One region of the Sporosarcina sp. NCCP-2331 genome, then DNA from elsewhere that is predicted to be linked to it. Evidence: riboswitches for the same ligand, from Rfam matches in the RefSeq annotation. Region 1 holds a riboswitch; the other holds the start of a gene.
What was found. A riboswitch is a leader RNA that binds a small molecule or an ion and turns the genes downstream of it on or off. The one in region 1 is predicted to bind S-adenosylmethionine.

Region 1 (5,370 bases):
CAAATCGATGTTATCGACGCCTACACCTGCACGGCCGATAATTTTCAATTGATCTGCAGATTCTAATAATTCTTTTGTTACAGTAGTTTGACTGCGCACTAGAAGGGCGTCGAAACCTTTAATTCTGTCTTTCAGCTGATCTGGAGTCAAATCTGTATCAATAACAATTTCAAAACCTTCTGCCTGCCTTAATGGAAAAATACCATCCTCGCTGAGTGGGTCACTAATAAGTACTTTAAAAGCCATGATTATCATTCTCTCCTTCAGTAATTTGTTTTGGTCCTGCATTCGGGTAATGAGCATTCATCTGATCAATCGTCTATGTAAGCTGCGCTAACCTCCTTTTAGGAAAAATAAAAAAGCCTTCCACCCCTTACAATACGTAAGGGGCGAAAAGCTCGATTAACTAACGCGGTACCACCCTTGTTTTGCTGCCGGAGCAGCCTTCATTCAGCATGCGTAACGTGCATGTGACGGATCGGCCTACTGAATATTCAGCCAATCAATTCGGAAGTGCCGCCATCCTAAGAATTTGCTGACTCTCACCACATCATCAGCTCTCTAAGAAATTCTATTACGGAAAGGTATGTCTTCGTCAAAATTGTTTTGCATGTATTAAATTTAGAACTAATCATAACACGTCCAAAACAATTGTCAATTACTTTTAAGCAAAAAATCAAAAAGTATTAAATGCGAACGTATCTTATTGAATATATTGTGAACATTCGTGTTTGGATGATGAAAACGAAAGAAATGCACTTAATATCAAGTTTGTTCTGTAAATTAGATAAGTCGTCAAGAGAGAAGAAGGATAGTAAACAATGCTATAATGACGGCAGAATAAGTAGAAAAGAGGTTATATTTATGAGGAAACTTGAGACTTTGGAACAATTTGACGAGCTGAAGAAAGAAGAGCGTGTAATTTTCTTGTTTACTGCAGACTGGTGTCCTGATTGCAGAGTGATCGAACCGTTTCTGCCGGAGTTGGAAACCGAGTTTTCGGAGTATGAATTCTTTTCTGTTGACCGCGACGATTTCATTGACCTTTGCAGTCAGCATGATATTTTTGGCATTCCCAGCTTTGTCGCTTATAGCAAAGGTAAGGAATTGGGACGTTTCGTCAGCAAGAATCGCAAAACAAAAGAGGAAATTGAAGAGTTTATCAATAGTTTATAAGCACAAACAGAAACCATCCCGCGAGTTGGGATGGTTTTCCTGTTACTCCATATCACCAATCTGTTTCCGCAGTATTTTTGCACCTTCGGGACTGATGAATAATCCGTTAGATAATTCCTTGTTATCTTCGTTTACTTCACCGGTTATGAAACAAGCTTTGTTAACTTGGTATTTCCTCAAGATGATCTGTTCATCTTCCGAAAAGATTTCTATTGGATCCCCTTTGACAATTTGCAGAGTTTGACGAAGTTCTTTTGGAATGACGAATCTGCCAAGATGATCGACTTTGCGAACAATACCTAAAGATCTCATGGATGCCTCCTTCGGAAATAATAGTCTGTATGTCTATTATACGGAAAATTTTGTTTTATACAATTTGATTGGCTGGAATGAGCAGAACTATTTGATAATTCCGCTATACAATTTATATATTAATGTTATAATAGTCTGTAATTACATAAAACTTATCAAGAGAAGCTGAGGGAACTGGCCTGATGACGCTTCAGCAACCTCTGTGCAAACAGGAAGGTGCTAACTCCAACAAGATTGTTTTCTTGAGAGATAAGAATGATATCCCGAACCTCATTTTCTTATCTATAGGAAAATGAAGGTTTTTTTATTGAAAATAACTGGCCGAGTGAATGGCCAAGGAGGAAGAAACATGCCGATTAATATACCGCAGCAGTTACCAGCAGGAGAGTTACTGAAAGAAGAGAAGATATTTGTGATGGATGAGAATCGAGCGGTTGCACAGGATATCCGCCCGTTAAATATATTAATCCTAAATTTAATGCCTGAAAAGGAAAAGACGGAACTGCAGCTGCTGAGATTGCTGGGTAATACACCGCTTCAGGTAAATGTGACATTTTTGAATACCGCCTCTTATACATCGAAAAATGTCAGTCAGACACATTTAGAGACATTTTACACAACTTTTGAGCACGTTAAAGACCGCCGTTTTGATGGAATGATTATTACAGGGGCACCGATAGAACTGATGCAGTTTGAAGATGTAGTTTATTGGAAAGAGCTGGAAGATATTATGGATTGGACCAAGACGAACGTGACCTCAGTCCTTCATATTTGCTGGGGAGCACAGGCTGCACTTTATCATCATTACGGAATTGATAAGTTTGAACTGCCGGAAAAGTGTTTTGGTGTATTTGCACACGAAGTCTATGATCAGACAGTAAATCTTTCACGCGGTTTCAATGATGTATTTGTAGCGCCGCATTCAAGACATACAGGTGTATCCATTGAAGAAATAGAGAAACACCCAGATCTGACCCTGCTTTCTGTTTCAGAAGATGCGGGAGCGTTTATCGTCATCTCCAACGATGAAAAACATATTATGGTGACAGGTCACTTGGAGTATGATGCGCATACATTAGACAGTGAATATAAAAGGGATGTTGAAAAGGGAATGGAAATTGATGTTCCTGAAAATTATTATCCGAATGATGATCCAAATCAGGAGCCGATGAATACATGGCGTTCTCATACGCATTTACTGTTTTCCAACTGGCTGAATTACTACGTCTATCAGGCAACTCCATTCGTATGGAATTGAAAGAGCCGGCTGCTTCTGACATGATGAGCGTATAAGTCCATCCGTTTCACACATACTCCATACAATGGAGGTGTACGTTTGTGAATATAGATGAATTTTGGGAGTTGGCTTTCTGGGAAATGACACTTCGGACAGTGCTCTCCTTTGTGGTACTCTTGATCCTGGCGCGTTTTATGGGGAAAAAGCAAGTATCGCAGTTAACGTTCTTTCATTATGTAACAGGGATTACTATAGGTTCGATTGCGGCTAACCTGGCAGGAGAGTCGGAAACGCCTTTCTTGAATGGTTTGTATGGAATGATATTATGGGCAGTTTTGACAATTGTCGCTAATTACTTATCATTCAAATCAATCAAACTGCGTGTTTTATTGGACGATAAACCGATGATTGTGATTGAAAATGGTGAAATCATTGAAGGTTCACTCCGCAAATTAAGACTGAGTTTTAATGATCTGAATATGTTGCTTCGTGAAAAGTCCATATTTTCCATGAAAGAAGTAAATTATGCGATATTCGAAACAAACGGAAATCTCAGTGTGATGTTGAAAACAGGGGAGGAACCGGCCACCAAGAAAGATGTGCAGGCTTCATCACCTCCGCCGAAATATATTCCTACTGAAATAATCACAAACGGCAAAGTGGAAGAAAAGAATATGCGAGAATTGAAGCTGACAGATGTATGGTTGACAAAGCAGCTGGAACAGCAGGGAATCGCAAGGCCGGAGCAAGTGCTGTATGCAGAAATTCAGACGGATGGCAGTCTGTATGTTAATACATTGAAAAGTGTTTGAACTAAATGTCGCCGCATGTCAGGTTACTGGCGTGCGGCGACATTTTTACAGTATTTGCCAGGCACGCTGCTTGGCAATCGCGGCAAGTTTTGCATCAGGTCTGACGGCAACGGGATGACCCACTTGTTCCAATACAGGCAGATCTGAAATGCTGTCCCCATAGGCAAAGCTTTTTTCCCATTCCACTGTCTTCCCTTCCAAAGCGCAGTAAATCATCTCATTTTTACGCTGTCCTTGAATATGTAAGAAGGGCTGGTCCATCGCTATATGCTCCCCATTGACAGGGATTTCGGTTCCGATGATTTCATCAAAGGTTAAATGGCTCGTAACTGCAGTCAAAAATGGTGTGTAAGCACCTGAAACCAACAGTACGTGATAACCTTCTTCCCGATGTTTAGCGAGTCTATTGACGACGTCTTCATTAAAATCACTTGACATCTCGTCCTGCATTTCTTCGAAGTAAACCCGAAGCTGGGGAATTGTCAGTGTTTCCAATGCCTTCAAATAAAGCATCATGGAACGTTCTTTCATGACCGGTTCCGGAAGCATTTTTAATTTGTAACGAATATACAATGGCAGGATGGACCGGTAAAACTTGCCGTAATATTGCTGATAGGCCGGATGTTTTTTTAAATGTTCCATCAGGAGTTTAAACGTTTCTTTCGTATATAACGTGCCGTCAAAATCAAAAATTGCAACTTTCATTCAGACACCCCTCAGTTCATTCATCTCCTTACAGTATACAAATATAATGAGTGGAAAAGCAAAAAAGCAGGCGGAGAGAAAAAATCTCCGTCTGCAATGAGGTGAATTACTGAAGGTTTTTCGGCATACTTGGCTGTCCTTGTGAAGGAGCATATGAGTTGAGAAGCATATTCATATCCTGGCTGTTCAGTTGCGGTACTTGGTAGTAATGATGTTTGTTTTGGTAAATCGACAACTCATATGCCATTTCAATGCAGTTTGGAATCGAATCTGCTAATACACGGCGTACAACAGGGTTACAAACTTCAAGAGAAGCAGCAGTCTTGCCTGTGGCGCCTTCTTTAACTGCACCCAGCAAGAAACCTGATACGATTTCATCCGTTATCTCCGCTGTGGATTGGATCGGCTTGGAAGGCGCTTTTTCTTTCATCCCATAGACAAAATCACTGTTTTCCTGCATTTGATATCGCTGTGTAGGATGTGAAGGATCTTTTCCGCTTTTGAAACACTCGACTGTAATATTGTACTCGTCCAGCATAAAACGATACTGGCGGTCCAGAATATCCAAGAGTTCCGGATCTTTTACGTGCGGACGCAGCAACATGGATTGATTCAGCGCACCTACTGCTGCATTTAATACTTCGTGCACATCAAAAAGTTCATGACCGCCATGGTTCATTGAGGGTGTTACTGGACCGTCATGCATGTGCTGGGATGTCTCGAATTGATTTGTCAAATACATTTCCTCCTTCAATTATAATTCACATCAACGGTAGTATGAGAAGAAAAGGATAAATTATTCATCATGCATATTTTGACTGTCCCGACAATATCTTTGGTAGAGACTAGAAGAAAGGTGTGTTTGGATATGCAAATTCATGTTGTGCAGCCGGGAGAAAGTTTATATATGATTGGCAAAATGTATGGTGTACCGTACCAACTGATCGCTCAAGTCAATGAACTCGTGAGTGAGACGCGTCTGGCAATTGGACAAGCATTAGTGATACCAATTATCGGCACTTATTATTGGGTGCAGCCGGGCGACAGTCTTTACAAAATCGCACAAACTTATGGAATTTCTTTTGAAGAGCTTGCCAAGATTAATGCCATTAATCCTGCGGGTATATT
Region 2 (5,370 bases), on a different contig from region 1:
AGCGCAGGAGGGCCGGGTAAACCTGTTCATTTAAAAAATTTTGAAAATAAATATACCCCATGGTGTATAGGAGGAATACAATGATTCAAACAGATAAGGTACTGGACGCTAAAAATCTTGCCTGCCCGATGCCGATCGTTAAAACTAGAAAAGCGATCAAAGAAATGACAGAGGGGCAGGTGCTTGAAGTCCATTCAACTGACACAGGAACAACGGCGGACTTGAAGGCTTGGTCTGAAAGTGCAGGCCACCAATATATAGGAAACGTTCAAGAAGACGGGGTCTGGCGCCATTTCGTCAGAAAGTCCGACAAAGAAGAACGGCAGGAAAGGACCTATCCATTTACCGTTGCAAACGAAAAGCTTACAGATAAATTGGAGGAACCTGGTACGGTGCTGATCGATGTCAGAGAATCTGCAGAGTATACATTCAATCACATACCCGGTGCCCTGTCGATTCCGCTAGGTCAGCTGGAAGAGCGAATAGAACATCTGGATAAAAAACATAAATACTTTATCGTATGCCGCACAGGAAACCGCAGTGATATGGCTTGCCAGAAGCTTGCGGCACAAGGGTTTGAGTGTGTGACAAATGTAGTGCCCGGTATGTCGAAGTGGCATGGTGATACTGAAAATACAGTAGGGGGTATAAAGAGATGAGAATTGCTACAGCAAGTGAGATTGCAAAAAAGGTCATACAAAAACAACCGTTATTTATTTTGGACGTGCGAAATGAAGAGGCGTTTCAGGATTGGAAAATTGAAGGCGAGCAGGTTGTTCATTTGAATGTGCCGTATTTCGAATTGCTGGACGGTGCAGGAGCCATTGTTGATCAGCTGCCGAAAGATCAGGAAATCATGGTTGTTTGTGCAAAGGAAGGGTCATCCATTATGGTGGCGGAAATTCTCGAGGAGGAAGGCTGTTCAGCTGCTTACTTACAGGGCGGAATGAAAGCCTGGAGCGAGTATCTGGAGCCCGTGAAAATTGGTGACCTGAAATCAGGCGGCGAGCTGTATCAATTCGTCCGTCTCGGCAAAGGATGTCTCTCCTATATGATTGTTTCTGGTGGAGAAGCGGCGGTTGTGGATGCAGTTCGCATGACCGGTGTATTTACGGATTTCGCGGACGGCGTAGATGCGAAAATCATACACGTATTGGATACACATCTACACGCCGACCATATTTCCGGCGGCCGAAAGCTTGCGGAATCGACAGGTGCAACGTACTGGCTGCCCTCGAAAGACGCCGAAGAAGTGACGTTTGATTTTGCTTCATTGGAAGAAGGGGTTTCGATTACAGTCGGCAGTACAAAGATTGAGATCCAGCCGCTTTATTCACCGGGCCACACGATCGGCTCCACGTCATTCATCGTGGATGACAGCTATTTGCTGACAGGTGATATTCTGTTCATCGATTCCATCGGCCGTCCGGATTTAGCCGGACTTGCGGAGGACTGGGTCGGCGATCTGCGTGAATCGCTGTACAACCGCTATCCTCAACTATCAGAGGATCTGACGGTGCTTCCGGCTCACTTCATGATGATTGAAGAGTTGAATGAAAACGGCAGTGTCTCGGAGAAGTTAGGCGCATTATATAAGCAAAATCACGGACTGAAGATCGACAATGAGGATGAATTTAGAGAGCTAGTAACAGGAAATCTGCCGCCGCAGCCAAATGCCTATCAGGAAATCCGTCAGACCAATATGGGTAAAATCCAGCCTGACGAAGAAATGCAGCGTGAAATGGAGATTGGTCCAAACCGCTGTGCAGTGAGATGATGAATGACAAAAAACTTTAGTAGGGGAGAAGATAAATATGAGTACAACCACATTCTTAGATGCAAAAGGATTGGCTTGTCCGATGCCGATCGTTCGGGCAAGAAAAGTAATGAAAGAACTGCAGACAGGGGACATCCTGGAAATTCATACGACGGACAAAGGCTCCGTTGCCGACTTGACGGCCTGGGCGGCTTCCGGCGGCCATGATCTGAAAGAAAAGCAGCAAGAGGCGAATGTCTTTAAATTCTGGATTCAAAAAGGGTAAACTAAGCACAGAGACAAGGAAGAAGGGAGGACATCATGAGCGTACCATTCATCATTACCATCTTCCTCATTGGGGTTGTCGGCTCATTTCTTTCCGGCATGATGGGTATTGGCGGCGCGATCGTCAAGTACCCCATGCTGTTATTTATTCCTGCTATGCTTGGTTTCACTGCCTTTTCGCCGCATGACGTATCAGGGATTACAGCAGTGGAGGTATTCTTTTCATCACTTTCTGGCGTATTGGCATACCGAAAACGCAATCTGATATTGAAGCCGCTTGTTTTTTACATGGGGATTAGTGTATTGGTCGGAAGTGTTATCGGCGGTGCCGGTTCAAGCTTTCTATCTGAAAACGCAGTCAATATTGTCTACGGCGTACTGGCTGTCATGGCGGCAATTATGATGTTCATTCCGAAAAAAGGATTGGAAGATCAGTTGATTGAAGAGATTACTTTCAATAAATGGGTTGCCTCCATCGCAGCGTTACTCGTCGGGTTAGCTGCGGGGATTGTAGGGGCTGGAGGCGCGTTCATTCTGGTGCCGATCATGCTGGTTATATTAAAAATCCCTACGCGTGTGACGATAGCAACTTCGCTCGCCATTACACTTCTGTCGTCAATCGGATCTGCTTCAGGTAAGCTGTTTACAGGGCAAGTGCCGTATATGCCTGCACTTGTAATGATTGCGGCGAGTATCCTGGCAGCTCCTTTGGGTGTAAAAGCAAGCCGGAAAATCAATGTGAAAGTGCTGCAAGGGATACTTGCCGTGTTAATAATGGGATCAGCCGTAAAAATCTGGCTGGATATCTTTTATAAATAAAAGTCATTTCGAAAGATTCTATTAATAACCCTTGCAATAGGCTGAGTTTAGCTTTATACTATTTTTCAAGATGGAAAACGAATAGACGGACTCTTATCAAGAGTGGCGGAGGGATTAGGCCCTGTGATGCCCGGCAACCGGCTTTGTAAGCAAAGGTGCTACTTCCTGCAGACGATCAGTCTGGAAGATAAGAGGGAATGAGCGAAAGCAGAGCCCTCTTCTTATTTATAGGAAGAGGTTTTTTGTGTATTCGGACGTGCATCTTTCAATATAATAAATTCCATTTTGGAAGGGGAAATAGTAATGACGAATTTTAAGCCGGAAACAGTATTATTGCACGGAGGACAGCAGCCCGATCCCGTAACAGGTTCACGTGCTTTGCCGATTCATCGTACGACTTCTTATGTATTCAGAGACACGGAACATGCACAGAATTTATTTGCCCTGCAGGAAGCGGGCAATATTTATACACGCATCACAAATCCGACAGTTGCCGTGTTTGAAGAGCGTATCGCAGAGCTAGAAGGGGGATCGGCAGCAGTCGCGTTGTCTTCCGGAATGGCGGCTATTGCATTCTCTATTATGAATATCGCAAGCGCCGGCGATGAAATTGTGGCGGCCAGCAATCTGTACGGCGGAACGTACAATCTGTTTGCTGTGACATTGCCGCGTTACGGTATTACGGTGAAATTTGTGGATGCATCCGATCCGAAAAATTTTGAAGCGGCTATTACGGATAAAACAAAAGCGTTGTTCGCAGAAACAATCGGAAATCCGAGCCTGCAGGTTTTGGACATCGAAGCAGTGGCGAAAGTGGCACACGATAACGGACTTCCGTTGCTGGTCGATAATACATTTCCGTCTCCATACGGATTGAATCCGATTGAATATGGAGCAGATGTCGTGATCCACTCTGCAACGAAGTGGATTGGCGGACACGGAACAACAATCGGCGGAGTTGCGGTTGACGCTGGGAAATTTGATTGGACGCAGGGCAGATTCCCTGGATTTACAGAGCCTGACAACTCTTATCACGGATTACGTTACGGAATTGACACGGCAGGCGCCGCATTTGCAACAAAGCTGCGCGTTCAATTGCTGCGAGATTTCGGGCCATGTCTGGCACCTGACAGTGCATTCAACTTATTGCAGGGACTTGAGACGCTTCATTTGCGCGTTCCCCGTCATAATGAAAATGCACAGAAAGTAGCGGATTTCCTGAAAGAGCATCCGGGGGTAGAGTGGGTGACATATACAGGGCTGGAAGATCACCCAACGCATGATTTGGCGCAGAAGTATTTGAAAAATGGATACGGCTCGATTATCGTATTCGGCATCAAAGGCGGCCGTGATGCAGGGCGTGAAGTGATTGATAATGTGAATATCTGGTCGCATGTTGCAAACGTCGGCGATGCGAAATCTCTGATCATTCACCCGGCATCCACTACACACCAGCAACTTTCCACGGAAGATTTGAAGAACTCGGGCGTCAGTGAAGAGTTGATTCGTCTGTCTGTAGGACTGGAAAATGCTGATGATATCATTACAGACTTGAAGCAGGCAATCGAAAAAGCGGTTAAGCAAACCGTTTAATAAGTAAACATAAAGAGGAAACCATTTCAACTGCGAAATGGTTTCCTCTTTTTTACGGCCGCTTTATCTTCTTTCGTTCCTCTTTCAGTGATTTGAATAAGGAGACGACCATCATAATCAAGATGATGGAAAAAGGCAGGGCGGCAATAATGATGACGTTCTGCAAAGCATCCAGACCGCCTACGAATAGTAAAATAACCGCAATAGATGATTGAATAACACCCCAAATGATTTTTAAGTTGTTTGGGGGTGTCAGTGATCCGTAGGAAGACTGCATGCCGAGTACAAATGTTGCAGAATCTGCAGATGTGATGAAAAATGAAATGATCAGCAGAATGGCAATACCAGAAATGAATGACGACCAAGGCAGCCCGCTGAACATCTCAAAAATCGTCAGTTCTGTAGCAGTGGATGCCAGATCAATGATTCCCGCTCTTTGCGTTTCGATAGCTGTAGTACCAAAAGCCGCAAACCAAACAGCACTCAGCACAGTAGGCACGACAAGCACACCGATCATGAATTCACGTATTGTCCGTCCTTTTGAGACACGTGCAATAAACATACCCACGAAAGGCGACCAAGCCATCCACCAGGCCCAATAGAAGAGTGTCCAATCATTCAGCCATACTCGGTTCTCGGGAGTAAGCGGCGCCGTCCGGAAGCTCATCCGGATCAGGTTTTCCAAATAACCGCCAATTGAATCGGTAAACATATTGAAAATCAGCAGCGTCGGACCAAGCGCAATGATGAAGAGCAGCAGTGCAAGAGCCAGGACCATATTGGTATTGGACAAAATCTTGATGCCTTTGCCAAGACCGCTCCATGCTGAAATCAAGAACAGCACCGTTACGATTGCGATGATGGCCAGCTGCGATACGAAACCGACAGGAATGCCGAATAAATAATGAAGCCCCGCA

Region 2: it holds a riboswitch for S-adenosylmethionine, as region 1 does, so the genes downstream of both, NCCP2331_RS02655 (O-acetylhomoserine aminocarboxypropyltransferase/cysteine synthase family protein) here and metA (homoserine O-acetyltransferase MetA) in region 1, are expected to answer to the same signal.

Annotation. Positions count from the first base shown of each region.
Region 1 covers NZ_BRCD01000027.1:29,680-35,049, forward strand. The annotation lists gene serA (phosphoglycerate dehydrogenase) at 1-246, opposite strand, end outside; gene NCCP2331_RS14605 (thioredoxin family protein) at 865-1,176, shown strand; gene NCCP2331_RS14610 (AbrB/MazE/SpoVT family DNA-binding domain-containing protein) at 1,219-1,488, opposite strand; SAM riboswitch class I at 1,638-1,744, shown strand; gene metA (homoserine O-acetyltransferase MetA) at 1,838-2,746, shown strand; gene NCCP2331_RS14620 (YetF domain-containing protein) at 2,833-3,537, shown strand; gene NCCP2331_RS14625 (HAD family hydrolase) at 3,583-4,242, opposite strand; gene NCCP2331_RS14630 (spore coat protein) at 4,349-4,984, opposite strand; gene NCCP2331_RS14635 (glycoside hydrolase family 18 protein) at 5,111-5,370, shown strand, end outside.
Region 2 covers NZ_BRCD01000003.1:62,323-67,692, forward strand. The annotation lists gene NCCP2331_RS02630 (DsrE/DsrF/DrsH-like family protein) at 1-34, shown strand, start outside; gene NCCP2331_RS02635 (sulfurtransferase TusA family protein) at 81-659, shown strand; gene NCCP2331_RS02640 (MBL fold metallo-hydrolase) at 656-1,777, shown strand; gene NCCP2331_RS02645 (sulfurtransferase TusA family protein) at 1,815-2,042, shown strand; gene NCCP2331_RS02650 (sulfite exporter TauE/SafE family protein) at 2,078-2,860, shown strand; SAM riboswitch class I at 2,951-3,054, shown strand; gene NCCP2331_RS02655 (O-acetylhomoserine aminocarboxypropyltransferase/cysteine synthase family protein) at 3,164-4,453, shown strand; gene NCCP2331_RS02660 (glycine betaine uptake BCCT transporter) at 4,506-5,370, opposite strand, start outside.